One region of the Streptomyces sp. CA-210063 genome, then DNA from elsewhere that is predicted to be linked to it. Evidence: riboswitches for the same ligand, from Rfam matches in the RefSeq annotation. Region 1 holds a riboswitch; the other holds the start of a gene.
The links. A riboswitch is a leader RNA that binds a small molecule or an ion and turns the genes downstream of it on or off. The one in region 1 is predicted to bind glycine.
Positions count from the first base shown of each region.

Region 2: linked by a shared signal. The riboswitch ahead of gcvP (aminomethyl-transferring glycine dehydrogenase) and the one ahead of gcvT (glycine cleavage system aminomethyltransferase GcvT) in region 1 are both predicted to bind glycine.

Region 1 is NZ_CP102512.1:3,029,405-3,044,854, forward strand. Features, by position in the region: gene JIX56_RS12905 (TetR family transcriptional regulator) at 1-251, shown strand, start outside; gene JIX56_RS12910 (hypothetical protein) at 343-756, opposite strand; gene JIX56_RS12915 (thioesterase family protein) at 905-1,753, opposite strand; partial or broken gene JIX56_RS12920 (TRIC cation channel family protein) at 1,838-2,091, opposite strand; gene JIX56_RS12925 (ABC transporter ATP-binding protein) at 2,539-3,705, opposite strand; gene JIX56_RS12930 (ABC transporter ATP-binding protein) at 3,702-4,796, opposite strand; gene JIX56_RS12935 (ABC transporter permease) at 4,793-5,800, opposite strand; gene JIX56_RS12940 (ABC transporter substrate-binding protein) at 5,870-7,624, opposite strand; gene JIX56_RS12945 (ABC transporter permease) at 7,699-8,697, opposite strand; gene JIX56_RS12950 (enhanced serine sensitivity protein SseB C-terminal domain-containing protein) at 9,148-9,936, opposite strand; gene JIX56_RS12955 (enhanced serine sensitivity protein SseB) at 10,090-10,866, opposite strand; gene JIX56_RS12960 (ATP-binding protein) at 11,048-11,716, opposite strand; glycine riboswitch at 11,935-12,031, shown strand; glycine riboswitch at 12,032-12,154, shown strand; gene gcvT (glycine cleavage system aminomethyltransferase GcvT) at 12,190-13,317, shown strand; gene gcvH (glycine cleavage system protein GcvH) at 13,457-13,834, shown strand; gene glyA (serine hydroxymethyltransferase) at 13,853-15,118, shown strand; gene JIX56_RS12980 (L-serine ammonia-lyase) at 15,229-15,450, shown strand, end outside.
Region 2 is NZ_CP102512.1:8,895,583-8,911,032, reverse strand. Features, by position in the region: gene JIX56_RS38945 (glutamate--cysteine ligase) at 1-507, opposite strand, end outside; gene JIX56_RS38940 (hypothetical protein) at 1,079-1,663, shown strand; gene JIX56_RS38935 (DUF5999 family protein) at 2,061-2,261, shown strand; gene gcvP (aminomethyl-transferring glycine dehydrogenase) at 2,378-5,263, opposite strand; glycine riboswitch at 5,436-5,532, opposite strand; gene JIX56_RS38925 (PRC-barrel domain-containing protein) at 5,656-6,024, shown strand; gene JIX56_RS38920 (DNA polymerase IV) at 6,331-7,680, opposite strand; gene JIX56_RS38915 (MerR family transcriptional regulator) at 7,813-8,457, opposite strand; gene JIX56_RS38910 (bifunctional nuclease family protein) at 8,848-9,321, opposite strand; gene ftsR (transcriptional regulator FtsR) at 9,406-10,161, opposite strand; gene JIX56_RS38900 (FHA domain-containing protein) at 10,205-11,176, opposite strand; gene JIX56_RS38895 (DUF881 domain-containing protein) at 11,238-12,107, opposite strand; gene JIX56_RS38890 (small basic family protein) at 12,113-12,445, opposite strand; gene JIX56_RS38885 (DUF881 domain-containing protein) at 12,442-13,347, opposite strand; gene JIX56_RS38880 (mannose-1-phosphate guanyltransferase) at 13,446-15,450, opposite strand, start outside.

The DNA of each region.
Region 1 (15,450 bases):
CCATCCAGGGACAACTGGCCCGGTTCGCCGATGAGGTACGCAGTGAGCTGGACAAGCGGCCGGAGACCGGGGGGTGGACCGACGACGACCGGCTGATGCTCGCGGGCCTGTACGTCGATCAGATGCTGGTGACCGCCTCGCTGTTCCTGGAGGCACTGGACGAGCCGGAGCAGGAGCGCGACCGGGTGACCCGGCTGGCGAGCCGGCGTATGCGGCTGATCACCATCGGCTGTCGCCACTGGCTCGACTGACACCGGCCGTCTCCCGCAACGCGCGGAGGGCGCGCCCGGTGAACGGGCGCGCCCTCCGCGCGTACGTACTCGCTTCCGTACGGACCCGGGGTCAGCCGTCCTTGGACGCCGAGGCCGAGGCCTCCTGGCTCGGCGCCCCGCTCGGGGCCTGGCCGCCCTGGCCCTGCTGACCACCGCCGGGGCCGCCACAGCCGCCCCCGCCGCCGGGCCCGCCCTGGCCGCCGGCGCCGGGGGCACCGCTCGGCGCACCGGACGGCTGGCCCGACGGCGCGCCGGATGGAGCACCGGACGGCGCCTGGCCGTTGGCTGACGGGGCGTCGGACGGGGCTCCCGAGGGAGCTCCGGACGGAGCGCCCGAGGGGCCCTGGCAGCTCTGCCGGCCGGAGTCGCCGTTGTTCGAGGTGGTCGAGGTGGTCGACGACGAGTCACTGGAGCCGCACGCCACGAGGAAGAGGGGTGCGGCCGCCAGCAGGGCGACGGCGGGGACGAGACGTGCACGCTTCATGAGAGACCACTCCGAGAACGATGAGGGAGTTCTTGGGTGGCATCGAATCAACGCAGCTTGGGGCTCTGTTGGGTTCGCGCTGTGCCAAGGCTGTGCGAACGGCAAAGCGATGAGTGCCTGTCGAGACGTACCCCGCCCCCCGGGCGAGTCAGTCCGACAGCCTGGCCCGTGCCAGCTGTCGGGACTGCGCGACCAGGCGGTCGGCACTGTCCCAGACCTCGGCGTCCTCCTCCAGGAAGCCGCCGGCGAGGTTGCGGGTGGTGATGGAGACCCGGAGCGGTCCCGGCGCCGGGCGGCACCGGACATGGACGGTCAGCTCGACCGTCGGGACCCAGCCCTTGAGGCCCAGCTCGAAGGCGGTCGGCGGCAGCGCGTCCACGGCGAGGAGCAGGGAGAACGGGTCGGCGTCGCGACCGTCGGCGAGTCCGAACCAGGACCGCATCTCGCCCTTGCCGGACGGCGCGCCGAGCGCCCAGCCGAGCGTCGCGGGGTCGAGCTTCAGGAACAGCCGGTCGGCGATCGCGGAGCCGCCGGGGACGGGGCCGGGGGCGTCCTGCGGGCCGAAGCACTGGTCGATCGGCGGGATCGCGGGCGGCTTCGCCGTCGTACGGACGTCGTCGGGGAGGGAGTCCAGGTCGCCATAGGAGGCGAGGACGCGTATCCGCTCGACCTCGCGGCCCTCGTCGTCGTACTGGAAGAGGGAGGCCTGGCCGGTCGACAGGGTCCGTCCGGGGCGTACGACGTCCGTGCGGACGACCGCGGGGCCCGGCCGGGAGGCGGTCAGGTAGTGCGCGGAGATCGTGAACGGGTCGTCGTGCGGGAGCGCGTCGGCGAGGGCTCGGCCGAGGACGGCCAGGAGGTAGCCGCCGTTGACGGCGCCGGTGATCGTCCAGCCGGCGGAGAGGTCGATGTCGTAGACGCCCTCTTCGCGCCGCGTGACGGCCGTGTCGCGGTCGAACTCGCTGCTGCCGATGGTCGCCTGGGATGCCTGAGCCATGGCGGTACCGTACAACAGGTGATTACTAAGCGGTAGCTTTATGTGTTGCGGTGACGTTTCACCTCGGTCGGCGAACCCCGCACGTCACCCCTCCTCGACCGCCGCCGACCTCCTGTTCCACGCCCGTGGCGCCCGCCAGTGGTACCGCATCGCCAGCAGCCGCAGCGCGAAGGCCGTGGCCGCGGCGAGGGCCGAGGTGAAGGGGTTCAGGGCGTCGCGGCTGATGCACAGGACGACCAGCCCGGCGCCGACCATCGCGGGCACGGCGTACAGGTCACGGTCCCAGCGCAGCAGCGAGGCACCTCGTTGGCGAGGACGTCCCGGAACACGCCACCACCCGAAGTTCACTCGATCGCGTGATTGTCTACCTGTGGGCTTGCTATGTACTGGGCCATTCGGAGTAGCGTCGCCGTGCGATCTGGGACGCCGGGTGCGGTGCCAGCGTGCGGGACCCCTGCTCCACCAGCGAGATGGTTCAGGGCCTCCCCGTCGCCTCTGGCCGCACCCAACTGGCCAGGTCGTGAGGAAATCCGCCCGCCCGGCTCGGACCACGGACAGGATCCGTGTCGCCGCCCGGGACGCGAAAGCGGATGCCCAGTGCGCCCAACACCGTTCGGGGCGTGCCAGTGGGCGAAATCGCCCCCGCTCGCTGCGCAGGGACGGTCAGGAAGTAGCCGAGGATGCGGCCACCACCCGCAAGCAACCCCAGCTACAGAGGCACGGGCCTGCCCCTCCCAAGGGCGGGCCCGTGCCCCCGTGCAGCAGAGGATCAAGGCACCGAGGCGCTACTTGTCCTTGCCCGGTGCATCAGCAGAAGCCGTGGTCTTCGAAGGTGACTCGGCCTTCTGGACCGTTTCGGGCACCAGCTCGCCCGCCTCCTTCGCGGCCGTCAGCAGGACCACGTCCTGGGGCTGCTGGTCCTCGAAGTTCTCCGGGTGGTGGCAGGCGACCCGCTGCCCGGGCTTCAGCTCGGCGAGGGGCGGCTCGGTGGTCTTGCAGACCTGCGTGGCCTTCCAGCACCGGGTGTGGAAGCGGCAGCCGCTCGGCGGCGCTATCGGCGAGGGGACGTCGCCCTTGAGCAGGATGCGCTCACTCTTGGCGTTCCGGCGCTTGGGGTCCGGGATCGGCACGGCCGAGAGCAGCGCCTTGGTGTACGGGTGCATCGGCGCCGCGTACAGGGAGTCCCGGTCGGCCAGCTCCACAATCTTGCCGAGGTACATCACCGCGATGCGGTCGGAGACGTGGCGGACCACCGACAGGTCGTGCGCGATGATCACGTACGTCAGGCCGAGCTCGTCCTGGAGGTCGTCCATCAGGTTGACGACCTGGGCCTGGATGGACACGTCGAGCGCGGAGACCGGCTCGTCCGCGACGACCATCCGGGGCTTCAGGGCGAGCGCGCGGGCGATGCCGATGCGCTGGCGCTGGCCGCCGGAGAACTCGTGCGGGTAGCGGTTGTAGTGCTCGGGGCTCAGGCCCACCAGCTCCAGGAGGCGCTGGACCTCCTTCTTCACCCCGCCCTCGGGCTCGACACCCTGGAGCTTGAACGGCGCCGAGACGATGGTGCCGATGGTGTGCCGGGGGTTCAGGGAGCCGTACGGGTCCTGGAAGATCATCTGCACGTCGCGGCGCAGCGGGCGCATGCCGGCGGTGCCCAGGTGCGTGATGTCCTTGCCGTCGAACTCGATCTTCCCGCCGGAGGGTTCCAGGAGACGGGTGATGAGCCGGCCCATGGTCGACTTGCCGCAGCCGGACTCGCCGACGACACCGAGGGTCTCGCCCCGGCGTACCTCGAAGTCGATGCCGTCGACGGCCTTGACCGCCCCGACCTGCCGCTGGAGCAGGCCCTTCTTGATGGGGAAGTGCTTGACCAGGCCCTCGACCCTGAGCAGCGGTTTCTCTTCGTCGTCGCGCGGGGCCGGCACAGGGGCCCGGGTGTCAGTCTCGCTCACAGCTTCGGCGCAATCTCTTCGGTCCAGATCCGCGTGCGGTCCTCCGGCGACAGGTGGCAGGCGGTGAAGTGCCTGCCACCCACCTCGCGCAGTTCGGGGCGCTCGGTGCGGGTGATGTTGTCCTTGGGGATGTCCGCGTAGGGGCAGCGCGGGTTGAAGGCGCAGCCCGAGGGGACGTTGATGAGGCTCGGCGGCTGACCCTTGACCGGGATGAGCCGGTCGGTCTGCGCGCGGTCGATGCGCGGCATCGAGCCGAGCAGGCCCCAGGTGTAGGGGTGCTGGGGCTGGTAGAAGATGTCGTCGACCGGTCCGCGCTCCACGCAGCGGCCGCCGTACATCACGAGGATGTCGTCGGCGATCTCGGCGACCACGCCGAGGTCGTGCGTGATGATGACGACCGCGGAGCCGAACTCCTTCTGCAGGTCCCGGATGAGGTCCAGGATCTGCGCCTGGACGGTGACGTCCAGGGCGGTCGTGGGCTCGTCGGCGATCAGCAGTTCGGGGTTGTTGACCAGGGCCATGGCGATCATGGCGCGCTGGCGCATACCGCCGGAGAACTCGTGCGGGTAGCTGTCGACCCGCTTGTCGGGCTCCGGGATGCCGACGCGGTCGAGGAGTTCGACGGCGCGCTTGCGGGCCACCTTCTTGCTGACGTCGTGGTGGACGCGGTACGCCTCGACGATCTGGTTGCCGACCTTGTAGTACGGGTGCATCGCGGACAGCGGATCCTGGAAGATCATCGCCATCTCGCGGCCGCGCAGCCGGCGCACCTCTTCGGGGTCGGCGCCGACCAGTTCCTTGCCGTCCAGCCAGATCTCGCCGGACACCTGGACGTTCTTGCCGCGCGCGCCCAGCCGGTGCAGGCCCATGATCGCCAGCGAGGTCACCGACTTGCCGGAGCCGGACTCGCCCACGATGCCGAGGGTCTTGCCCTTCTCCAGCTGGAAGGAGAGGCCGTCGACGGACTTGACCAGACCGTCGTCGGTGGGGAAGTGCACCTTGAGGTCACGCACTTCGAGGAACGCCTCGGGGGCGTCCCCGGCGCGTGCGGGCTCGCCGACGGCGGCCCCGGTCTTGGACAGTTCGGTCACGAGAGCCTCACCCGCGGGTCGATCGTGGCGTACAGCAGGTCCACCACAAGGTTCATGAAGACGACGAAGAACGCCGCGAGCAGGGTCACCCCGAGGATCGGGGGCAGGTCGTTGGCGCTGATCGACTGGACCGCGTACTCGCCGATGCCGTGCAGGGAGAACACGGTCTCGGTGATGAGGGCACCGCCGAGGAGCAGACCGACATCCATGCCGAAGACCGTCACCAACGGGGTCAGCGCGGCGCGCAGACCGTGCTTCACGACCACGTTGCGCTCGCGCAGACCCTTGGCCCGCGCGGTGCGGATGTAGTCCTCGTTCATCGTCTCCAGCATGCCCGAGCGGGTGAGCCGGGCGTAGATGGCCGAGTAGAGGAGCGCCAGCGAACACCAGGGCAGGAAGAGGGTGTTGGCCCACTGCGAGGGGTTCTCGGTGAAGGGGACGTACGTCCTGCCGAAGATCTCCAGCTGGTAGCTGAACAGCAGCAGGGCCAGCTGTCCGGTGAAGAACATGGGCAGGGAGACGCCCGCGAGCGCCACGCCCATCGCGGCCCGGTCGAAGAACGAGCCGGGCTTCAGGGCGGAGATGACGCCGGCCGTGATACCGCCCAGCAGCCACAGCACGGCGGCGCCGGAGGCGAGCGAGATGGTCACCGGCAGCCGGCTGGTGAGCTGCGGCCAGACCTCCAGGTGGTCCTTGAAGGAGTAGCCGAAGCAGGGGGCGTCGCAGCGGACCGTGGTGGGACCGAGGTCGTACGTGGCACCGGAGACGATCCCCTTGAGGAAGTTCCAGTACTGCTCGTAGACCGGCTGGTCCAGGCCGAGGTTGCGCTTGACCGCCGCGATGTCCTCGGGCGTGGGGTTCTTGCCGATGTACTGCTGTGCCAGCTGGTCGACGGTCTGTCCGGCGAGCTTCGGCAGGATGAAGAAGATGCCGAAGGTGACCGCGGTGACGACGAGCAGCAGGATCACCGCCGCGATCGTCCGGCGGATGATGTACGAGATCACGAGGACCGGCGCCGGCGCCCGCGGGTGGTGTCTCCCGCGGGCGCCAATGCCTTCACCTGCCTTCCGGGGCTACTTCTTTTCCTTGGTACCGACGTTGAGGTAGTCGTACTGACCGCTGAAGGCCGAGGACGACACCAGGTTGGTGGCGTACGGCGAGCGGTACAGCAGGACCTTGAAGTAGGTCAGCGGCACGATGGCGGCCTGCTCCATGACCTTCTTGTCGACCTCGGTGTACGCCGCGGTGCGGGCGGCCTCGTCGGTGTTGCCGATCGCCTCGTCGAGCAGCTTGTTGATCGCGGGGTCGTCCAGCTCGGACAGGTTGGTGTTGCCGGACTGGCCGATGGCCTTGCCGTGCACGATCTGCTGCAGGAAGCCGTAGCCGGTGGGCCAGTCGGCACCCCACTGCATCATGATGAGGCCGATGTTGTTCTTCTTGTTGAACGCCGGCACACCCGCGTAGTCGGAGAAGTACTTGCCCGACGGGTACTGCTTGATGTCGGCCTCGATGCCGACCTTCTTCAGCGCCTCGACGATCGCGGTGGCCGCGTCGACCTCGCCCTGACGGTCGGTGCGGGCGGAGATGGAGGTCTTGAAGCCGCCCTCCTTGCCGCATGCCTTCAGGTGTTCCTTGGCCTTGGTGGCGTCACCCTTGCTGTCCGGGGTGGCGTACGTGTCGGCCTTCTCGTAGCCCGTGACGTCGGTGGGCAGGACGGTGGAGGCGATGTCACCGCGGATCGGGCCGCCCATGGCGGTCTGCACGGCGACCTTGTCGATCGCGTACTGCACGGCCTTGCGGCAGTCGACGTTGTCGAACGGCGCGACCTTGGTGTTGATCGCCGTGTAGACGAGACGGCCGCCGAGCGCGTTGTCCGTGTTGGCCATCTGGTCCTTGTCCTTGAGGACCTGGGCCTGCGTCTGGGCGTCGACACCGGTGCCCTGGATGTCGATCATGGTGTCGCCGGACATGACGTCCTTGTCGATGGTGGCCTTGTTGACCTTGAGGTTCACCACGATCTTGTCCGGGTACTGCTTGCGCAGCGGGTCCGTCTTGGCGTCCCACTCCGTGTTGCGGACGAGGACGATCTGCTTGCCCTCCTCGTACTTCTCGAACTTGTACGAGCCGGTGGAGACGACCTTCTTGGTGTAGTCGACGCCGGTGTCCTTGGCCTTCGGCACCGGAGCCGTCTGCGGCATGCTCGCCAGGTAGTCGAACTCCGAGAACGCCTTGTTCAGCTTGAAGACGACGGTGTGGTCGTCCGGGGTCTCGATGGACGCGATGCCCTTGTCGCTCTTGTCCGCGTAGGGGCCCTTGTACTTGTCCGGGTCGTCCAGCATCTGCTGGAAGTAGTTGGGGCCGAGGGAGAGCACGTCACGCGCGAAGTTCGAGCGCTCCACGGCGTACTTGACGTCCTTCGAGGTGACGGCGGTGCCGTCCTCGTACTTGACGCCCTGCCGGATCTTGTACGTCCAGGTCTTGCCGCCGTCGCTGGGGGTGCCCGCGCTCTCCGCCAGGTCCGGGACGAGCTCGTTGCCCGCCTCGCCCGCGCCGGGCTTGAACGTCATGAGCGGACGCGCGTAGAGGCGGCTGAAGTTGAAGCCGTACGCGTAGTACATGTTGCCCGGGTCGAGGGACTCGGGGGCGTCGGAGCTGGCGTAGGTGACCGTGCCGCCCTTCTCCGTCGACTCGTTGACGACACCCTTGGTCGCGGCGTTGGCGCCGGCGCCCTTGGGGGTGTCCGTGCCGTCTTCCGCCTTGCTGCAGGCGGACAGCAGCAGACCGGCGCTGCTGACAACCGCGACAGCGGCCATTGCTGACCTTCGCATGATGGTCGGTTTCCCCTTCGTAGTTGGACAGTTGAGTGGGACTTCGGGCCACAACCGGGCCGCGGTCGCAGACGTCAGCGGCTGCGGGGGTCGAGGGCGTCCCGGAGGCCGTCACCGAGGAGGTTGAAGGCCAGCACCGTGATGAAGATCGCGAGGCCGGGAACGATCATGTACTGCGGGTCGACCTCGAAGAAGTCGACCGCCTGGTTGAGCATTCCGCCCCAGGAGGCCTGCGGCGGCTGGATCCCGACGCCGAGGAAGCTGAGCGACGCCTCGAAGATGATGTTCGTCGGGATGAGCAGGGTCGAGTAGACGATGATCGGCGCGACGAGGTTGGGCAGTAGCTCCTTGAAGAGGACGTACGGGCCGCCGGCCCCCATCCCCCGCGAGGCGTCGATGAACTCCCGCTCGCGCAGCGCCAGGGTCTGACCGCGCACGATGCGTCCCATGTACGGCCAGTTGAAGAAACCGATGACGAAGATGAGCACCGAGATGTGCAGCGGCAGTCCTTCGAGACCGAAGGCACCGCCCTGCAGCGTCGCGGAGATGGCGATGGCGAAGAGCAGCAGCGGGAACGCCAGGAAGGTGTCCATCAGCCGGCTCACGATCGTGTCGACCCGGCCGCCGTAGTAGCCGGCGACGAGGCCGAGCACCACTCCGATGGCGTTGGACAGGATCGTCGCGCCGAAGGCCACGACCAGGGAGACCCAGGAGCCCTCCAGGATGCGGGCGAGGATGTCGCGGCCGAACTTCGGCTCGACACCGAGCGGGTGGTCCCAGCTCATCCCGCCGAAGTCGCCCTTGGGGAGGGAGGTGTTGGGGTCGATCAGATCCTGGTTGAAGGCGTTGGGGTCGAGCCCCAGCATCGACTGCAGCGGCCGGGAGAGGGCCGCGATCAGGATCAGCAGGACGACCACGACGCCGCCGGCGACCGCCACCTTGTCGCGCTTGAAGCGGGTCCAGGCGATCTGGCCGAGCGAACGGCCCTCGATCTTCTTGGCCTCGACCCCTGCCAGCACGGCTTCGGGCTGCGCCTCTGCCTGTGATCCGGTCGTCTCTATGGGTGCGGTCATCGTCCCTCGTGCTTGCCCGTGCCGGTGGTTGCCGACTGTGCCTGGCGGCCGCCCGGGTCTGCGGTACGGTCCGTCACCAGTGCTGCTCTCTTGCTCTGTTGCTACTGCTTGGTATCCACGGCCCGTGCCAACGCCGGTGTCGGAACGAGCCGTTCGGGAGGGGAGGAGGTACGGCACCGAACTTCACCGTATGAACAGCGTGTTCGCCCGATCCCCCCATCGCTCTGGGGGAGTCTTCAACGGTCGCGCGATCAGGCACCAGACCCGACGGCGAATGTATGCGCAACCGTGATGTGGCCAGCGAGGTTCCGTTATCCGGACGTGACGCTCTGTTGAGCGGTGGCAACGGCCGCCGCATACGACTCAGGCCCCGGACGGACCGGGGCCTGGACTTCTGCCGTGCCGCGCGGCCGGCGAGGTCTTCCGGCGACTTGCGGGGAGTACGGCGGCTCAGTAGCCGCCCGGATACCCGTACCCGCCCGCCGCCGGGGCCTGGGCCGGGGCCGCGTGGGCCTCGCGGTCGTAGAAGGGGCGGGCGGCGGCGCGGAGCCACATGGCGACGGGGTCGTACTCGTCGGACATGGCGACGGTGGAGACGGGCAGGCCGTCCGGGACCGCGCCGATGGACTGCTGCATCATCGCGCGCACCGAGTCGACGGCGGGTGGCGAGGTGTCGTACACGTCGAGGCCGATGGCCAGGTACGGCGCGCCGAGGGCGGGCTGCACCCAGGCGCGGCGCAGCGAGCGCACGGCCGTGGTGCGGTGGGCGTTCTGTGTCAGCAGGGCGTAGAACTGCGGGATCTCGATGGCCGGCTCGGACAGCCGGAGCGGGCCGGCGGGCTGCCGCTCCAGGCCCGTGGCGATCCGGCGCAGATCGAGCCAGGGGATGCCGACGCCGCCGCCCGGCGCGTGCGGGTTGAGCCACAGGCCGTAGTGGTCGGAGTAGAGGGTGCGGGCCACGTCGAGGCCGTCGACCACCTCGTAACTGCGGTTCCAGCCGCTGGCGGAGAGCTCCTGGGCGGAGGTCACACACGGGGCGTAGTTGAACCCGTCGACCTCCATGTTCCCGTACTGGGCGTCCGGGGAGCCTGCCTGGCCGTGCCAGAGCAGCATCCAGATCTGGCCGGAGGACGGGTTGGCGAGGGCACGCAGCAGCGCCTCGTAGGCGTCGTAGCGCCCGGGCGTCACCTGGCGCAGCATGTGCTCGACCTGGCCGGTGGCGATGCCGCTCGCGCTCACGTTGGCCGCCCTTCCCTGTTGGACCCTGGTTATAGAAACAGCTTAGGTGGTGTGCGGGTTGAGCCGGTCAGGGCTCGGGGGTTGTCGTGCGTTGCGGGGTGCGGCGCCATCGTGGCTGATCGCGCAGTTCCCCGCGCCCCTGAAAGAAGCTGGTCAGTAGCCCTGTTGATAAAAAGGGCGGACCTTTTCGCGGAGCCAGTCGGCCACCGGGTCCTGGGCGACGTCCAGGAAGACCATGTTGACCGGCCAGGGGACGGGGGTCTTGGTCAGGGCCCGGCCGAGGGCGGCGAGGGGGAGGGTGCGGTCGGCTTCCCAGGAGCCCAGTTCGACGCCGATGAACATCACGGGGTCGGCGGTCTCGACGGCGGCGAGGCAGCGGCGGGCGGAGAGGACCACTCCGGTTTCGGCGAACTCGGCGGAGGCCGCGGCGAGGAAGTCCACCGGGTCGTCCTGCCAGTCCGGCTCGTACAGCCGGACCCGGGCGCCGTTCGCCGATCCGTCCAGCGGGGTCCGTCCGGCCCGGCACAGCTCGGCCACGGCGGGTGGCGGCAGCGGGATGCCCACGACACCGTCCGGGTTCAGGGCGAGGCCGATCTGCGGGGGCAGGCCGCGAGCGAACTCGACGGCCGGCGCGATCGTGTACGACATGTGGTTGCCGACGACCTGGCGGAACTGCTCCTCGGAGCTGAAGACCGGCACGTACGCCTGGCCGTCGAACTCCATCGTGGGCAGATCCAGCTGACCGCTCTGCGGACCGCCGCCCTCCGGCAGCGGCACCCATACGAAGCTGCGGGCCAGCACCTCCACGATCCGCGCCCCCGCCTGGGGCACCCCGAGGGACGCGGACAGCACCTCCTCCAGCTCATTGCCGGGCCACCCGCCGTGCCCATGGGGGTGCGCCTGTGCCGGAAAGTCCGCCGGGAAGTCCATCTGCTGCCTACCGCTTTGCTCCGTGATGCTGTTGTAGCTGCACCTTAATTGCTCCGGGCCAGGGGCGCGCCCCTTCAGGAGCGCGGGGCTGTATGAATATGCGGCTCCGCCGCGTGGGCGCGAGCAACCCGACACGGCCCGCAGCCCGCAACGCGCAGCGCCCCCGAGCCCTCCCGGAATCTCACCCCACGAAGTCGATCCGCTTCAAGACATCCGCCGCGGCCCGGTCGATGAGCACCGCCGCCCCGCACCCCTGCGGAAGCCTCCCCGTCTCCACCGCCCGCAGCAGCCGAGCCATGGCACTGCGATGCCGGGCGAAGGCGTACCGGGACACTCCGCGCCCCCGCTCCCGCTGCCCGTCCCTGGCCTCACCAGGGGTGACGTCGAGCAGCAGCAGATGCAGCGTGCCGCCCCGCCGGCGCGCCTCCCGCGCCAGCCATCCCCGGACCCACGCCTGCGTCCCGCAGTCGTGCACGACGATGCCCTCGCCGGTGCGCAGCGCCCGCCGCAGCCCCGCGTAGTGGGCGATGCGCACGAACGGCCGGTAGACCGCGTACGGCAGATGGCGGGCGAAGCGCGCGTCGAAGCGGTCGCGGGTGTCCTGGGAGTCGATGCGGACGCCGGGCACCGCCCGCCGCATCAGCGTCGATTTTCCGCTGCCCGGGAGCCCGGTGACCACCACCAGGTCGGCCGGTCCGAAGGACAGCCCGTGGGGACTCCGTCCGGCACGCTGCCTGAGGTCGCGGACTACCGCCCTCGGGAACGGGCCGCACGCCTCCCCGGCCGGTGCGACGGGCTGCTTGGGCACCGCGATGCCCGAGGTCGTCGCGTACGCCGTGGTCCTGTTCACGTGATCGTCCTCCCCAGGGGGTATGGAGGTCCCATCCCCACAGACCGTAAAGAAAAGGTAATGCCCGATCCCTCCTGGTTCAGTCCTCGTCCTGCCACAAGAGTGCTACGGACCGCTGTGTCCGTCTGTGTTTCCTTGTCCCCCACGTGTGAAAGGTCCCCCTGCCGCGCCCGGTCGATGCGTGCGATGATGTGCGCGCCAACTGCATACCGGCCGCTTGAATCCGCGCGGGAGAGCTCCCAGCAGTCTCGCTGGGGCGCCGAAGGAGCAAGTCCCTCCCTTGAATCTCTCAGGCCCACATACCGCGCGGGCGAGGCACATCTGAAAAGCGGGCCGTACCTCTTCCGCGGAGGGCGGCTCCACCCACGGTGCAAACCACGACCACCAGTACGTACGGTCGTGGTGAACCTCTCAGGTTCCGATGACAGATGGGGAGGAACGACCTCGCCCGTCATGCCCTGGGAGCAGAACCGATGAGCACTAGCCCGACCGCCGGACCGCGCCGAACCGCGCTCGATGCCCTGCATCGCTCGCTCGGTGCGACGATGACCGATTTCGCAGGCTGGGACATGCCCCTGCGCTACGGCTCCGAACGCGACGAGCACAACGCCGTACGCACCGGGGCCGGCCTCTTCGACCTCTCCCACATGGGGGAGATCACCGTCGGGGGCCCGCAGGCGGCCGCGCTGCTGGATTACGCGCTGGTCGGCGACATCGGCGGTGTGAAGACGGGCCGCGCCCGCTACACCATGATCTGCCGCGAGGACGGCGGCATCCTCGACGACCTGATCGTCTACCGGCTGGCGGAGACCTCGTACCTGGTCGTCGCGAACGCCTCCAACGCCCAGGTGGTGCTGGACGCGCTCGTCGAGCGTTCCGCCGGGTTCGACGCCGAGGTGCGGGACGACCGGGACGCGTACGCGCTGATCGCCGTGCAGGGCCCCGAGTCGCCGGGGATCGTCGAAGCGCTGACCGACGCCGATCTCGACGGTCTGAGGTACTACGCGGGGCTGCCCGGCACGGTCGCCGGGGTCCCCGCGCTGATCGCGCGCACCGGGTACACCGGCGAGGACGGCTTCGAGCTGTTCGTGAAGCCGGAGCACGCCGTCGACCTGTGGCAGGCGCTGACGAAGGCGGGCGAGGGCGTCGGTCTGGTGCCCTGTGGGCTGTCCTGCCGGGACACGCTGCGCCTGGAGGCGGGGATGCCGCTGTACGGGCACGAGCTGTCCACCGCGCTGACGCCCTTCGACGCCGGGCTCGGGCGGGTCGTGAAGTTCGAGAAGGAGGGCGACTTCGTCGGGCGTACGGCGCTGGCGGCGGCCGCCGAGCGCGCCGCGTCGGCTCCTCCGCGCGTCCTCGTCGGGCTGGTCGCCGAGGGCCGCCGGGTGCCGCGCGCCGGGTACCCGGTCGTCGCGGACGGCAAGGTGATCGGCGAGGTCACCTCCGGCGCGCCCTCCCCCACCCTGGGCAGGCCGATCGCCATGGCGTACGTCGACGCCGCGCACGCGGCGCCGGGCACCGCCGGTGTGGGCGTGGACATCCGGGGCAGCCACGAGCCGTACGAGGTCGTGGCGCTGCCGTTCTACAAGCGGCGGAAGTGACACCTTCATAGGTGTTTGCCCGCATAGGCGTTCGATGTCGTTCGACAGAGGTGACGCTGGGCACATACGTGCTGCTCAACAGCGGTTTCAGCAGTCCCCCATTCATCCTCACTCCCCCGCGTACAGGAGAATTCAGGCCATGAGCAACCCCCAGCAGCTGCGCTACAGCAAGGAGCACGAGTGGCTGTCGGTCGCCGAGGACGGCGTCTCGACGGTCGGCATCACGGAGTTCGCGGCGAACGCGCTCGGCGATGTCGTCTACGCCCAGCTCCCCGAGGTGGGCTCCACGGTGACCGCGGGTGAGACCTGCGGCGAGCTGGAGTCCACGAAGTCGGTCAGCGACCTGTACTCGCCGGTCTCCGGTGAGGTCACCGAGATCAACGAGGACGTCGTCAACGACCCGTCGCTGGTGAACACCGCCCCGTTCGAGGGTGGCTGGCTGTTCAAGGTACGTGTCGCGGAGGAGCCGGACGATCTGCTCTCCGCCGACGAGTACGTCGCCCACACCGCCGGCTGAGAACACGAGGTCGTACGCATGTCGCTTCTGAACACGCCCCTGCACGAGCTGGACCCGGATGTCGCCGCCGCCGTCGACGCCGAGCTGGACCGCCAGCAGTCGACCCTGGAGATGATCGCCTCGGAGAACTTCGCTCCGCTCGCGGTCATGGAGGCCCAGGGCTCGGTGCTGACCAACAAGTACGCCGAGGGCTACCCCGGCCGCCGCTACTACGGCGGCTGCGAACACGTCGACGTCGCCGAGCAGATCGCCATCGACCGGCTGAAGGACCTGTTCGGCGCCGAATACGCCAACGTCCAGCCCCACTCCGGCGCCTCCGCCAACCAGGCCGCCCTCTTCGCCCTCGCCCAGCCCGGCGACACCATCCTCGGCCTGGACCTCGCCCACGGCGGCCACCTCACCCACGGCATGCGCCTGAACTTCTCCGGCAAGCAGTTCAACGTCATCGCCTACCACGTCGACACCGCCACCGGACTCGTCGACATGGCCGAACTGGAGAAGCTCGCCAAGGAGCACCGGCCCAAGGTGATCATCGCGGGCTGGTCGGCGTACCCCCGCCAGCTGGACTTCGCCGAGTTCCGCCGGATCGCCGACGAGGTCGGGGCCTACCTGTGGGTCGACATGGCGCACTTCGCGGGCCTGGTCGCCGCAGGGATCCACCCCAATCCCGTCGAGCACGCCGACGTCGTCACCTCCACCACCCACAAGACGCTCGGCGGACCGCGCGGCGGCATCATCCTCGCCAAGAAGGACTTCGCGAAGAAGCTCAACTCGTCGGTGTTCCCCGGCTTCCAGGGCGGCCCCCTGGAGCATGTGATCGCCGCCAAGGCCGTGTCCTTCAAGGTGGCGGCCTCCGAGGAGTTCAAGGAGCGTCAGCGCCGTACGGTCGAGGGCGCGAAGATCCTCGCCGAACGCCTGATGGCCGACGACGCCCGCGAAGCCGGCGTCAACGTCCTGTCCGGCGGCACCGACGTCCACCTCATCCTCGTCGACCTGCGCGAGTCCGAACTGGACGGGCAGCAGGCGGAGGACCGCCTCCACCAGGTCGGCATCACCGTCAACCGCAACGCCGTCCCCAACGACCCGCGCCCCCCGATGGTGACGTCCGGTCTGCGGATCGGTACCCCCGCCCTCGCCACCCGCGGCTTCACCGCCGAGGACTTCACCGAGGTCGCGGACGTCATCGCCGAGGCGCTCAAGCCGTCCTACGACGCGGAAGCGCTGAAGACCCGGGTGAAGGCCCTGGCGGACAAGCACCCGCTGTACCCGGGGCTGGGGAAGTAACCCCGACTTCATCGGTACGTAGTCCCGCTTTTCCGGGGCACCGCGCACACTGGGCAGTGAGCGCGGTGCCCCAACCCCCCGCACAACCTCCCCCGTTCTGAGGAGTCACCGTGGCCGTCTCGGTCTTCGACCTGTTCTCGATCGGCATCGGCCCGTCCAGCTCCCACACCGTCGGTCCGATGCGCGCCGCCCGGATGTTCGCCCGCCGGCTGCGGAACGAGGAACTGCTCACGGGCGTGGCCTCGGTGCGCGTCGAGCTGTACGGCTCCCTGGGCGCGACCGGCCACGGACACGGCACCCCCAAGGCCGTACTCCTGGGTCTGGAGGGCGCC
Region 2 (15,450 bases), 5.9 Mb from region 1:
GTCGATGTCGAGCGTGAAATCCTCGCCCCGGGCGGCGACGATCTGATCGTTCAGCAGGGTGTAGCGGTCGCCCGCGGAGAGGTTCGAGGAGACCAGGTCATCACGATCGAGCGTGGGCAGAATGCCGATCATCACGATACCCGCGCCCACCTCGATCGCTTTCCGGTCGGCATAGGCGAGGGACGTGCGCAGCTCCTCGGAAAGCTGGTCGAATACCCGCCCACCCAGCCGATGTGGAGCTATGTTGACTTCCAGATTGAACATGGCGAGTTCTGTTTGGAAGTCTCGGCTCGCAATGCGCTCAAGTACTTGCGCATTCATCATTCTCGGCAGACCGTCGCCGTCGACGAGGTTCAGCTCGATCTCCACACCCATCAGGTTCTTGGGGCGATCGAACCGCTTCTCCTCCAGCAGCCGCGCCAGTCCCGCCAGGCACTGCCGCAGCTTGTCGCGGTACTGCTGGCGATCGGAGAGGCCGAACGGCCCCGCCACGACCTTCTCTCCCATCTAGGTGTCCCTCCTTGGATGGGCAGGCCGACGAGCCGGCCACTGCTGTCCCAGGTCCACGGATGATGATGCCCCGGCAGAGCCGCCGATAACGTCCCGCGCCCGACCTGCGCCCGCTAGGCTGAGTCCGGTCACCTCCGAGCTTATTCACTCGGTGTGCTTCTGGCACATTCAGTGGGCATGAATGAGCATGCGCTTTCTGTCCGTTGTGCTTTCGTGAAAAGCGCCGACGAGAACCGGCCGTCCGCTACGCGGCGGTAATCCGAGGTCACCGACACACCCCCACGGAAAAGCGGGGTGATGCCCATGTTCCGGCGACCGGATACCGCCTTGCTCTTCATATACGGAACGGCTAGACGAAACCTCGTGTGAACACGTGTCGTATAAACTCCGCAAACGAGGCTGAGAGTCGGCACTCGCGGTCCTCGGTCCTGCCGTCAGGCCACGCGCGGCGGACCCTACCCACGCACCCGGACCCCGGGCACCCGTCTCTCCGATCCACGAGAGCTGACAGCGCCGTCCGCCCCCGCCCTCGCGCCACCGTGCCTGTCGAATTGAGAGGCGACCCACCATGCCGCTGCATGTCCCCCCGGCTCCCGCGCCCGCCCTGCGCACCGTCCTCACGGCACTCGGTTCTCCCACCGCCGTCCACGAGGCGCGAACCCCTTCCCTGAAGAACGCCCAAGGCCCCGCCACACCCGAACTCCCGCTGCCCGTCCACGTACTCGACCGGATCACCCCCGAGGGCACGGGCACCGCCCGGCTCACCGGATGGCGGTTCCTGATCCGCTGCGGCGACCGCGCCGTGGCCGCCGCCGAGACCCGGCTGACCCCCGACGGATGGGTGTTCTCCCACTTCTTCGAGGGCCCGTACATCGCCTCCACCGAGCGCGCCCTGCGCCAGGCGGAGGCCATGCAGCAGCCCTACCAGCCACGCCTGCTGTCGGTGCCCGAGCTGTACATGCTCACGCTCTGGCTGCACGCCGACCCCACCGCCGACGCCGCCACCGGCCACCCGGCACCGACCGACCTGTTGGTCCCGCTGGCGCCCGCACCACCCGGCATCGCCGCCCACCGCCCGCACCGGGCCGCCGAGCTCCTCCCGGTACTGACCACCCGGCTGACGCCCGCCCCGCTCCTGGGATCGCCCGCCTGAGTCCAGAGCCGCCTCACCCTTCGTACCGCTCGTGCCCCGCCGCCGATATCCCGGTGGCGGGGCACTTGTTTCCCGTTACCGGGAATTCCCGCTCTTTCGCGCACCAATACGCTCATGCGAGCTATTCGCACGTCCTTCCGCCTCCGGACCAGCCCCGGACGACCATCGCGAACCACCCGAAGGGACAGCGCAGTTGGGATGAACCGTCCGCGCGGGCGATGCGTCATCAACCTGTGAGAAGCGGTGCTGCGAAATCCCTGCGGATTGACGCCCGTGGGGCAACACTGGGACCGGACCGATTTATCAACGGGGGGCGGCCATGAACGAGGCTTCACGCCGCGGGACAGACAAAACAGCCATCTCAGATCACACGACAAACCGAAAGATCCCCACAACCATGTGCCAGCACCAGCCACTGTGCCCGACTGCCGAATCCGCCGACCGGGAAGGCGCCCGACTCGTGGCGCACCACCCGGAGCAGGGATGGAGCCTGCTCTGCAACGGCGTTCTGCTCTTCGAGGACACCGGTGAGCTCCTGCCGGACGGCCAGATCATCGCCCCGCACCGCCCGATGGGCACGGTGATGACAGCCGTCTGAGCCGCACTGACGTGCGCACAGGGCGAGCGTCCCCGCACAGGACGTCCGCCCGGACAGACGAGGGGCCGGCCGGAGACGCACTCTCCGAACCGGCCCCGACGCGTATCAGCGGTTGACTACTCTTCGTAGGCGTCCAGCGGCGGGCAGGAACAGACCAGGTTCCGGTCCCCGAAGGCCTGGTCGATGCGGCGCACCGGCGGCCAGTACTTGTCGGCGGGCGAGACCCCGGCCGGGAAGACGGCCTCCTCGCGCGTGTACGCGTGCTCCCACTCCCCGCCGAGCGCGGCCGCGGTGTGCGGCGCGTTCCGCAGCGGATTGTCGTCCGCGGGCCACTCACCGGAGCCGACCCTCTCGATCTCCGCGCGGATCGCGATCATCGCCTCGCAGAACCGGTCCAGCTCGGTCAGGTCCTCGGACTCGGTCGGCTCGATCATCAGCGTCCCGGCCACCGGGAACGACATCGTCGGCGCGTGGAAGCCGTAGTCGATCAGCCGCTTGGCGATGTCGTCGACGCTCACCCCCGTCGACTTGGCCAGCGGCCGCAGATCGATGATGCACTCGTGGGCGACGAGCCCGCCCGGGCCGGTGTACAGCACGGGGTAGTGCGGCTCCAGCCGCTTGGCGATGTAGTTGGCACTGAGCACCGCCACCTGCGTGGCCCGCTTGAGCCCCTCACCGCCCATGAGCCGGACGTACGCCCACGAGATCGGCAGGATGCCCGCCGAGCCCCACGGCGCCGCCGAGATCGGCCCCACACCCGTCTCCGGGCCGGCCGCGGGCTGCAGCGGGTGGTTCGGCAGATACGGCGCCAGGTGCTCGCGCACCGCCACCGGACCGACGCCCGGCCCGCCGCCGCCGTGCGGGATGCAGAACGTCTTGTGCAGGTTCAGATGGGAGACGTCACCGCCGAAGTGCCCGGGCTTGGCGAGACCCACCAGCGCGTTGAGGTTGGCACCGTCGACGTACACCTGACCGCCCGCGTCGTGCACCTGCGCGCAGATGTCGGCCACGTGCTCCTCGAACACACCATGCGTCGACGGGTACGTGATCATCAGCACGGACAGCTCGTCGCGGTACTGCTCGATCTTCGCCCGCAGGTCCTCGACGTCGATCTCGCCGTCCTCGGCGGTCTTCACGACGACGACCTTCATGCCCGCCATCACGGCGCTCGCCGCGTTGGTGCCGTGCGCGGAGGACGGGATGAGGCACACGGTCCGCTGCTCGTCGCCGTTGGCGCGGTGGTATCCGCGTACGGCCAGCAGCCCGGCCAGCTCACCCTGCGAGCCCGCGTTCGGCTGCAACGACACCTTGTCGTACCCGGTGGCCTCCGCCAGCTGCTCCTCCAGCTCACGGATGAGCGTGAGGTACCCCTGCGCCTGCCCTGCGGGCGCGAACGGGTGCAGCTGCCCGAACTCCGGCCACGTCACCGGCTCCATCTCGGTGGTCGCGTTGAGCTTCATGGTGCAGGAGCCCAGCGGGATCATGCCCCGGTCCAGCGCGTAGTCGCGGTCGGCGAGCCGGCGCAGGTAGCGCAGCATCGCGGTCTCTGAGCGGTACTCGTGGAACACCGGATGCGTGAGGTACTCGTCGGAGCGCAGCAGCGCCTCCGGCAGCGTGTCCGCGGCGGCGGCGTCGAGGGCCTCGACGTCCCCCTCCACCCCGAACGCGGTCCATACGGCACCCAGCTGCGCCCGCGTCGTGGTCTCGTCGCAGGAGATCGACACCAGGTCGGCGTCCACGAGGTGCAGGTTCACGCCATGTTCCCGCGCGGCCGCCACGACCTCGCCGGCCCGCCCCGGCACCCGCACGGTGAGCGTGTCGAAGTACGCGCCGTGGACGACCTCGATCCCCCCGGCCGCGAGACCGGCGGCGAGCACGGTGGCGTACCGATGCGTACGCCGGGCGATGGTCCGCAGCCCCTCCGGGCCGTGGTAGACGGCGTACATCCCGGCCATCACCGCGAGCAGCACCTGAGCCGTACAGATGTTGCTGGTCGCCTTCTCCCGGCGGATGTGCTGCTCCCGCGTCTGCAGGGCGAGCCGATACGCCTTGTGTCCGTCCGCGTCCACGGAGACCCCTACGAGCCGTCCGGGCAGGCTGCGCGCGAACTTCTCCCGCACAGCCATGTATCCGGCGTGCGGCCCTCCGAAGCCCATCGGCACACCGAACCGCTGCGTCGTCCCCACCGCGATGTCGGCGCCCAGCTGGCCGGGCGAGGCCAGCAGCGTGAGAGCCAGCAGATCGGCGGCGACGGTGACGAGCGCACCAAGCTCGTGCGCCTGCTCGATGACGGGCTTGAGGTCGCGTACGACGCCGGAGGCGCCCGGGTACTGGAGCAGCACGCCGTTGATCTCACGCTCGGCGAGGTCGGCCGGGATCCCGGCGCTGAGGTCGGCGACGACGACCTCGACCCCGGTCGGCTCGGCACGGGTCTCGATCACGGCGATGGTCTGCGGCAGCGCGTCCGCGTCGACGAGGAAGAGGCCCTTCTTGTTCTTCCCCATGCGCCGGGACAGCGCCATGGCCTCGGCGGCGGCGGTGCCCTCGTCGAGCAGCGAGGCTCCTGAGGTGGGCAGCCCGGTGAGATCGGCGACCGTGGTCTGGAAATTGAGCAGGGCTTCGAGCCGTCCCTGGGAGATCTCGGGCTGGTAAGGCGTGTAAGCCGTGTACCAGGCCGGGTTCTCCATCACATTCCGCAGAATCACCGGCGGCGTGAACGTCCCGTAGTACCCGAGCCCGATCATCGAGCCGAGCACCTGGTTGCGGTCCGCGAGAGAACGCAACTCGGCGAGGACCTCGGCCTCGGTACGCGCGCCCGGCAGGTCCAGCGCCTCGGCGTTCCTGATCACAGCCGGGACCGCGGCGGCGGTCAGCTCGTCGAGCGAGCCGTATCCGACGTGCGCGAGCATCTTGGCCCGGGCCTCGGCGTCCGGTCCGATATGGCGCCGTTCGAAGGGGATTCCCTGTTCGAGCTCCGAGAGCGGAATGCGATGGGCGGTCATTGCGGAGGCCTCCTGGTCTGACACGACCTTCGAGGGGCACCACGGCAGGGGTGCCCGGACGGCCTCCCCCTCTGTCATCTCAACCTGAGAGCTTCACCGGTCCTGGTACGAACCGGTTTTCACCGTCGGTGAGAGCGGAAGCCGTGACACCCGCCCTGCTTTCCAGAGTGACCTCGTCCGTGCGGTACGTGAGCCTGAGAGATTCCGGGGAGGATTTGCTCCTTCGGCGCCTCCGAATGGTGTCCGGAGGACTCTCCCGCACGGGATCAGCAGCCGCTGCCAGCGTATCAGCGCGAGCCCCGCACGAGTCTTCGAGTGGCCGCCTTCCCCAAAGTGCCTTTTCGTAGGGTGAGGGACGATTTGCGACTCCTCTGCGACCACATGGAGGGCCCGTGCAGACCGACATCGATCCGCGCAACCTGATCGGCCGCAAGGCGTTCGACCGCAAGGGCACCAAGATCGGCACCGTCGACGAGGTCTATCTCGACGACGCGACCGGCATCCCCGAGTGGGCCGCGATACGCATGGGCCTCTTCGGCCGCGACGCCTTCGTCCCCCTGGAGCTCAGCGAACTCGTCGAAGGCACCCTCCGCGTCCCCTTCGACCGCGCCCTCATCAAGGACGCCCCCGACTTCGGTGTAGGCCGCCACCTCTCCCCCGAACAAGAACTCCAGCTCTACCACCACTACGGCCTGGACACAGCCCCTCCCCCACCCCTGGACCACGACTTCGGCAACGTGGCAGGCCAGGACGAGCCCTGACCGAGAGCCCAGGCAACTCCCTCACCAAGGACCCCACCCCAAAGGCCCAAGCCGCACAGCACACACCCTCAACCAACACCGGAACCCTCACGCTCCTCCCACCGCGTACCTCCCTCCGCCTTCCCCGCGTCTCTTCGCGCCCCGTACTTCCCTCCACCTCGCCCACGTCTCCTCCGCCCCATACCTCCCTCCACCTCCCCTTGCCTCCTCCCGCCTCTCCTCCCCCGCTTAATCTCGCCGCCCTCCTTCATCCCGCCCCAACGGCGCTCAACCCCAACGGCGCAGCCCGGCGGTCCCCCAACGACCTCAGCCCCGCGCACCACCCGGCACCAACGGCAACGGCTCCGTCGGCTCCAGCCCGGGATCGTCCGTCCTGAAGGTCCGCACCCGCCCAGGCCCCACGTCACCCGGCGTCTCGAACCGCACAGTCACCCGCCCCAGCCCACTCCCCTGCACCCACCCGTGCCCGTACTCGGCATGGCGCACGTCATGCCCGGCCCTCCACTGCCGCTCACCAGCCGCACTCGCCTCCACCACAGGCACCTGCGCACCCACCGTCTCCTCCTCCACAAGATCCGGCTCCCCCGCCGCCTGCGCGAACAGGTCCTCCTGCGTGTAGTCGGCGAGCCCACTCACCCCCACCCCGAGCAACCGCACCCCACCGGTCGTGTCCACGGCCTCCAGCAACCGCCCCGCGGCCTCCCGCACCACCCCGGGGTCGTCCGTAGGCCCCCGCAACGTCTCGGACCGGGTCAACGTCGAAAAGTCGTACCGCCGCACCTTCAACACGATCGTCCGCCCCGACAGCCCCGCCCCCCGCAACCTCCGCACACACCGATCCGCGAGCCGCTGCACCTCCATCCGAACCCGCACCCGGTCATGGATGTCCACGTCGTACGTGTCCTCCACCGACACCGACTTCGTGTCCCGCTCGGCCACCACCGCCCGGTCGTCACGCGCCAGCGCCATCGCGTACAGCCCGTGCCCATGGGCCTTCCCCAGCAGCCGTACGACCTCGTCCTCACCCGCCTCCACGATCTCCTCGACCGTGGTGATCCCGGCACGCCGCAGATGATCCCCGGTCGCCGGCCCCACCCCCGGCAGGATCCGCACGGACATCGGCCCCAACAACGCCCGCTCGGTTCCGGGCTCGATCAGGACCAGCCCGTCCGGCTTGGCCTGCTCGGAGGCGATCTTCGCGAGCATCTTGGAGGCCGCGAGCCCCACGGATCCCGTCAGCCCGGTCACCGCCCGTATGTCCGCACGCAACCGGATCCCCGCCAGCCGTGCCGACTCCTCGTCCGAGGCCGTGCCCCCCGCCTCCAGGTCCACGAACGCCTCGTCCAGGCTCAGCGGCTCCACCAGCGGCGACAGGCCACGCAACAGCCCCATGACCTGATCACTGATCGCCCGGTAGAACGTGAAGCGCGGCGTGAGATACGCGGCGTTCGGTGCGAGCCGACGCGCCTGCGCCATCGGCATCGCCGAGTGCACCCCGAAGACCCGCGCCTCGTACGAGGCGGTAGCGACCACTCCACGCGGCCCGAGCCCGCCCACGACAACCGCTTTCCCCCGCAGGCTCGGCTTGGACGCCTGCTCCGCCGAGGCGTAGAAGGCATCCATGTCGAGATGCAGGATCGTGGGCGCGGTTCTCACATCTCCGATGCTGCCCTACGCCACTGACAATGCCCTGGCCGACCGGCTCGGCAGGCCACGGCGATGCTGCACAACCGGCTCCGAGAGCAGACCGCACTCCGAACCGCCGCAAGGGAGCAACGGCGACAGCTCTCAGACCGCCCGGTTCCGCCGCCGCGCCAGCTCGTCCGCCGGATTGTGGCCCACGAGCGTCTCCCCCGTGTCGACCCGCTCCCCGTGCAGTTGCGAGAGAGCGCTTTCCACATCACGCCAGACGACCCCCACGGCGATCCCGAAGATCCCCTGGCCGCCTTGGAGCAGTGCGTGGACCTCGTCGGGCGACGTGCACTCGTAGACCGTCGCCCCGTCGCTCATCAGCGTCATCCGCTCCAGATCGCTGAAGCCCCGCTCCCGAAGGTGCTGGACGGCGGTGCGGATGTTCTGGAGCGATACTCCCGTGTCGAGGAACCGTTTCACGATCTTCAGGACGACGACGTCCCGGAAGCTGTAGAGCCGCTGCGTCCCCGAGCCATGGGCGGGCCGCACGCTCGGCTCCACGAGACCGGTGCGGGCCCAGTAGTCGAGTTGCCGATAGGTGATGCCGGCGGCCGCACACGCGGTGGGGCCGCGGTAGCCGACGCTGTCGTGCGGCTCGGACGCCGCCTCCGCGTTGTCCTGCACGGTCGTGGGCCGCTGCGGGACGTGACCGGCCGCGCTGCCGTGAAGCGGGTACGGGCCGTTCTCCCCCAGCCTGCGTCCGGGGGCACCCCCAGCCGTACCGTCGCCGCTGCTTCTCACGCCGACCTCCGTCCTTGACCTGCCTTCTCGACGGTAGGCAGCCACCCGGGGTGCGTCAACGACCGCCGCACTCGCCACGCCGAGTGATAATCACCCTGAGAGTGGTTTCGCGTGCCCTTCCCCGGGGAAAGGCTAGCCGAATGCTCTACGGCGGACCCGCCTGAGCCGCGCGGCGGGCGCACGGGACCTGTGTACCGACCACCCCCGCCTTTCGCGTCGGTCTCCCGCCGGTAGCACTTGGGATCCGTCTCGTCCGCCGCGACGGCACTCGGCCACCACGACGCGAACCCGGCAACCCACGAGGTCCTGAGTTCCGAAACCGCAGGCCTGCCTTGGGCGGCGACAGACGGTGTCAAGGTCCCACAGGCCCGTACGACCGCCCGCCCGGCCTCACTGACTGTTCGTTCCGAAATCCTCGGGCGAGATCTGGTCGAGGAACTCGCGGAACTTCTCGACCTCGTCCTCCTGCTCGTCCGGGATCGCGATACCCGCGTCGTCGAGCACCCCGTCACTACCGAAGATCGGCGTCCCGGTACGCAGCGCCAGCGCTATGGCGTCGGACGGCCGGGCACTCACCTCGACTCCGCTGGCGAACACCAGCTCCGCGTAGAAAACACCCTCACGCAGGTCGGTGATGCGCACTTCCGTGAGCTCCTGGCCGACGGCCTCCAGCACGTCCTTGAACAGGTCGTGGGTCAGCGGTCGCGCGGGGGCCATGCCCTGCTGGGCGAAAGCGATCGCCGTCGCCTCCCCCGGCCCGATCCAGATGGGGAGGTAACGGTCGCCTCCCACTTCGCGCAGGAGCACGATCGGTTGGTTGGAGGGCATTTCGACCCGGACACCTACGACATCGAGCTCGTTCACACAGCAACCCTAGGCCGTGCTCGGGATGTTTGGGTAGTCGAGCACAGATCGGCCGACCGATCCGCCACGGGCGAACACCTCTCCTCAGCGCAGACGCACGCCCAGCGCGCTCTGCACCAGCGCGGCGTGCAGCTTGACCGTGAGCCCCGCCAGCTCCCTCGTACGGTCCTCCGCATGCGCCCTGGTCTGCGGATTACGATGGCGGCGCAGGGGCGCCACGACCTGCTCCACGAGCCCCGCCTCTCGGTCGGCGGCGGCCCGCATCACCCTCAGATGCCGGGGTTCGATACCGAATCGCCCCAGTTCCACCACAAGCGTGGCGACCGTGAGGGCCTCGGCGTCGAACGACCCGTCCGGCAACGGGGCCACGAGCCCGTACGACTCCCACTCGGCCAGCCGCTCCTCGTCGATCCCGGCGCCGGCGACGAGCTCGGTGCGCCCGATCCGGGCGGCGGTGGGCTCCTCGGACTCCCCGAAGAGCTCGCTCAGCCGCTCTCCGTCACCGACGTCACGCTGGCGCCCCACCGACGGCAGACGTACGTCCTCGCCGCGCTCCAGGGCGTCCAGGTACTCACGAATCACCTTGAGCGGCAGATAGTGGTCCCGCTGCATCCTCAGGACGTGTCCGAGACGCTCGACGTCATCGGCACTGAACTTGCGATACCCCGAGGGGGTTCGCTGCGGCTCGATGAGCCCCTCCGACTCCAGGAAGCGGATCTTGGAGATGGTTACCTCGGGGAACTCCTCACGCAACGCGTTCAGCACCGCGCCGATGCTCATCAGGCCACTGTCCGCGGCGGCGGTGCCATGGTCGGCACCACCGCTCGTTGTTCGAAGCATGGACCTTCCCTGGGGGTCCCCCCGGACGCAGTCCGGGGGAGGGTCAGTAGCCCCGCTGGCTCGCGTAGAAGACCAGCCGGTACTTGCCGATCTGCACCTCGTCACCGTTGTGCAGCGCGACCTGGTCGATCCGCTCACGGTTGACGTACGTGCCGTTCAGGCTGCCGACGTCGGCGACCGTGAACGAGCCGTCCTGACCGCGGCGGAACTCCACATGGCGGCGCGACACGGTCACGTCGTCCAGGAAGATGTCGCTCTGCGGGTGGCGGCCGGCCGTGGTCAGATCGCCGTCGAGCAGGAAGCGGCTGCCCGCGTTCGGGCCACGGCGCACGACCAGGAGCGCCGAGCCGAGCGGCAGCGCGTCGACCGCGGCCTGGGCCTCGGGAGAGAGCGCGGGCAGCTGGGTCTGGCCGGTGACCTCGGAGTCGTAGGCCTCCAGGCCCGAGATGGAGATCGTGGAGGTCGTCTCGGACGGACGCTCGGGGGCCGCGCCGGCCCGCAGCGGAGCACCGCAGTTCGAGCAGAAGCGGCTGTTCTCCGCGTTGCGGTTACCGCACCTCGTACACACCAGGGCCGACATCGACGGATCCTCCTGCCGCGGCTGCCCCGCCGGGGCATTGGACGCATACGGGTCGGAGGCAAACTCTCCACCCGTACCTGAGGTTGACGGTTCCCCGAAACCTATGCGGCCCGACTGGGCAGGGTCAACAGACGGCGCGCCCTGACCTCCGGAAATGTCACCTCCCGGACCAGTGACCTGGTCCCGGTACAGCGGGCGCTCACCGCCCTGCCCCTCCGCTTCCGAAGGCTGCGCGCGATGGCGGGCGGTCGCATTGTCGCTGCCCTCTCGCGCGCTCTTGCCGAACAACTTCGCAAACAACTTCACGGGCGATTCCCCTTGACCGAAACAGACCCGCCCGTGGGGCAGGACGAACCCTGACTGAACACACCGGCCGACCCGGACAACCTCACAACGTCCGTATCCACCAGACAGTTTCCACCACGCACCACCCATTCGGTGCGCCGACCCCCCGCAACCTCATGCCCTCGCCTGACGGCGCCCATGCACCTGCGGTTCACTGGGAGGACGACCGAGCGTAGTCAGGCCGCTTCGCCGCCCGCAAGGCGTCCACGACGATCTTGTCCGCCCGCTGCACGGTCACCGTGGCCTGCTCCTTCTCCAGTGTCTGCACCACACCTCCGGGGATGTTCAGTGCGGGCTCGAGGTCCTGCGGGTTACCGATGACCTTGAAACGAAAGGGCTGGGTGATCTTGTTCCCGTCGACGCTGATTCCGTCGCCGGAGTCGGTCAGGAAGGTGCTGGCGACGACCCGTACGCCGTTCACCTGGATCGCCTCCGCGCCGGCCGCGCGCAGCTCCTGGATCGCGTCGAGCAACATGTCCGCCTGGACCGTCCCCTTCGTGTCGTTGATCGTCAGTGTGATGCCGGGTCCCTGCGCCGCCACGGTGCCCGCCAGAATGCCGAGTTGCCGTTCCTTCTCGACCGTCTGCTTGCGTGCCTCCTCGGCCTGGTCCGAGCTGTTCTCCAGCTCGGTGCGCTGATCCTCGAGACCCTGCTTCTCCTCCTCCAGACGCTGTGTACGGTCATCCAGTTCATCGAGGATGCGTACGAGATCTTCCTGACGCGCCCCACGCAGCGCGCTGTCGTCGTTGGTGGAGGCCACCTGGATGGCCAGCCCGAACCCGAGGCCGAACAGCAGGAGGGCCACGATGAGTTGGGCGCGGGTGAAGCGCGGTGGCCAGAGCCCCTGCGCCAGCCGCTGCCGCCCGGTCAGCTTGTCCCGCTCCTCCTGCGGGACCTCCCGCGGCTCCTCGGCAGCCACGGAGGGCATCTCCTGGGGGAGTTCCCGGCGCAGCCGGGTCGTCGGTGTGCCGTCCTGTCCCCCGCCCGGATTCGGCCTCGGCGTCTCGTCCCGCTCACTCATCGGCCTCACGCCCGGAACACGTGCCGACGGATCGCCGCGGCGTTGGAGAAGATACGGATACCGAGGACGACCACGACACCCGTGGACAGCTGGGCGCCGACGCCCAACTTGTCACCGAGGAAGACGATCAGGGCGGCCACGACCACGTTCGACAGGAACGACACCACGAAGACCTTGTCGTCGAAGATGCCGTCCAGCATCGCGCGCAGACCACCGAAGACGGCGTCCAGTGCCGCCACCACGGCGATGGGGAGGTACGGCTCGACCACCGCCGGTACCTCGGGCCGGACCAACAGTCCGGCCACGACTCCGAGGACGAGGCCCAGTACGGCGATCACGATGTGCCCTTCTCTGTGCTCGGTTCTGCTGTTCGTACGATCACGCTCGGCGCGGCCGGCACCGTGATGTCGTCCTCGACGGAGATGCTCGTCCGGATACCGAAGTTCTCCTGGAGGGCGTGCAGATACAGCCCGTCGGGGCTGTTCTGGAACCTGGTGCTCAGCCGCTGCCCGTTCCCCACCGCGAGGACCGTGTAGGGCGGTGCCAGTGGCTTGTTGTCGACCAGTATCGCGTCGCCCGCGGCCCTGATCGCCGACAGTGCGGTGAGCCGCTGCCCGTTGATCGAGATGGCCTCGGCGCCCGACCCCCACAGCCCGTTGACGACCCGCTGCATGTCCCGGTCGCGCACCCGACCGGTGTCCGAGAACCCGGACGTCTCGCGCGGATCCCCGTCACCGCCTTGGCTGGCGCCCTTGGAGTCGTTGACGACGAGCCGCACCCCGGGACCATGCACCTCGACGGCGCCCGACAGGATGCCCACCAGGTCGTTCGTGTCACTGCCGCCGTTGTCCTTGAGCGCCTTCCGCTGCCGTGCGCTCACGTCGTCACGAAGCTCGTCGACGGAGTCCTCCAGCTCGTCCGCGGCCACGGTCTCCCGCTGGATGCGGTCGATGAGCTCCTCCCGCTCCTTGGCGACGACGGGCGCACTTACCCGCGCCTGCGCCGCACCCACGGTCACCACCAGGGCGGCGAGCACCAGACCGACCGCCAGCCCCAGCTTGGCCCTCACCGTCTTCGGCATGCCCTCGGTGCCCGCGGCCTTCTTACGCGCGGCAGCCTCGGCGTATCCGTCGTCGAGGCTGTGGTCCATGACGTTGGTGAGCAGCGACATGGAGGCGTCCGGACGCGACGGGCGCGCGGGTGTGCTCCGAACGGGGGACTGCTGCGGCATGCCGCACATCGTCGCACGTCGCGGCCCCTACCTCCGAATGGCCCCACCGGCGTGCCGGACAGACCCCGTTGGGGGCACTTGTCCGGCACGCGCGCGTGCGGGGTGGTTCAGCGGCCGGCGCTGTCCACGACCGCCGACCACTCGTCGAGCAGCGCCTGCGCGGAGGCGTCGTCGGGCCCCTCGGCCCACAGATGCGTGACGGCCTCGGCCGGATCCGGCAGCACCATCACCCACCGCCCGTCCGTCTCCACGACCCGCACACCATCCGTCGTGTCGACAAAGCGATCCCCGGCCGCCTCCACGACCCGGCGCATCACCAGCCCCTTGACCGCCCAGGGAGTAGCGAGATCCCGCTTCAGGACATGCGCCCGCGGAATCCGTGCGTCGATCTGGCTGAGCGTGAGCTGCGTCCGCGCCACCAGCCCGATGAGCCGTACGAAGGCCGCCGCCCCGTCGAAGACGCTGCTGAACTCCGGCACGATGAAGCCACCGCGCCCGTCCCCGCCGAAGATGGTCGTCTCGTCCCCGCCGACCCGCGTGAGGTCGTCCGGCGACGTGGTCGTCCACTCGACCTGTGTGCCGTGGTACGCCGCGACCTGCTCGGCGATCCTCGTGGTGGTCACCGGCAGCGCCACCCGCCCGCTCCGCCGCTCGGCGGCCACCAGGTCGAGCATGACCAGCAGGGCCCGATCGTCCTCGACGATCCTTCCCTTCTCGTCGACGAGCGACAGCCGTTCACCGACCGGGTCGAAGCGCACACCGAACGCGGCCCGCGAGGACGCCACGATCTCGCCCAGCCGCACCAGCCCCGACCGCCGCATGTCACCCGTCTCGGTCGGCCTCGACTCGTCGAGACCCGGGTTGATCGTCAACGAGTCGACGCCCAACTTGCCGAGCAGACTCGGCAGCACCAGGCCTGCACTGCCGTTGGACGCGTCCACGACGACCTTGAGCCCCGACTCGGCGATCCCGGTCGTGTCGACGTTCCGCAGCAACGATCCGGTGTACGAGTCGAACACACTGGCCGGAAAGTGCAGGTCACCGATCTCGCCCGGGAACGCGCGCCGGTATTCCTGCCGCGCGAACACCCGGTCCAGCTTCCGCTGACTACCCTGCGACAGGTCGGCCCCCTGCCCGTCGAAGAACATGATGTCCACCGAGTCCGGAACCCCGGGCGTCGTCCGGATCATGATCCCGCCGGCACTGCCCCGCGCGGTCTGCTGCCGCGCCACCGGCAGCGGTACGTTCTCCAGGTCCCGTACGTCGATGGCGCTCGCCTGGAGCGCCGAGATGACCGCCCTTTTCAACGCGCGGGCACCTCGGGAGTGATCACGGGCGGTGGTGACCGTGGAGCCCTTCTTGAGCGTGGTGGCATACGCCCCCGCGAGTCTCACGGCCAGTTCCGGGGTGATCTCCACGTTCAGGATGCCGGACACACCGCGGGCGCCGAACAGATGCGCCTGTCCCCGGGACTCCCAGATCACTGAGGTGTTGACGAAAGCACCCGCCTCGATCGTCTTGAAGGGATAGACACGCACATTCCCCTGGATGATCGATTCTTCGCCGACAAGACACTCGTCGCCGATCACCGCGCCGTCCTCGATCCGTGCGGCCCGCATGATGTCGGTGTTCTTGCCGACCACGCATCCGCGCAGATTGCTGTGCTGCCCGATGTAGACGTTGTCGTGGACCACGGCCTTGTGCAGAAAGGCCCCGCTCTTCACGACGACATTCGAGCCCACGACGGTGTGCTCACGGATTTCGACGCCGGCCTCGACCTTGGCGTAGTCCCCGATGTAGAGCGGTCCGCGCAGCACGGCATCGGGATGCACCTCGGCGCCTTCGGCGATCCACACGCCCGGCGAGAGCTCGAACCCGTCGAGCTCGACGTCGACCTTGCCCTCCAGGACATCGGCCTGAGCCTTCACATAACTCTCGTGCGTACCGACGTCCTCCCAGTAGCCCTCGGCGACATAGCCGTAGACCGGCTTGCCCTCCTTCATCAGCTGTGGGAAGACATCGCCGGACCAGTCGACGGGAACATCGGCCTCGACATAGTCGAAGACTTCGGGCTCCATCACATAGATGCCCGTGTTCACCGTGTCCGAGAAG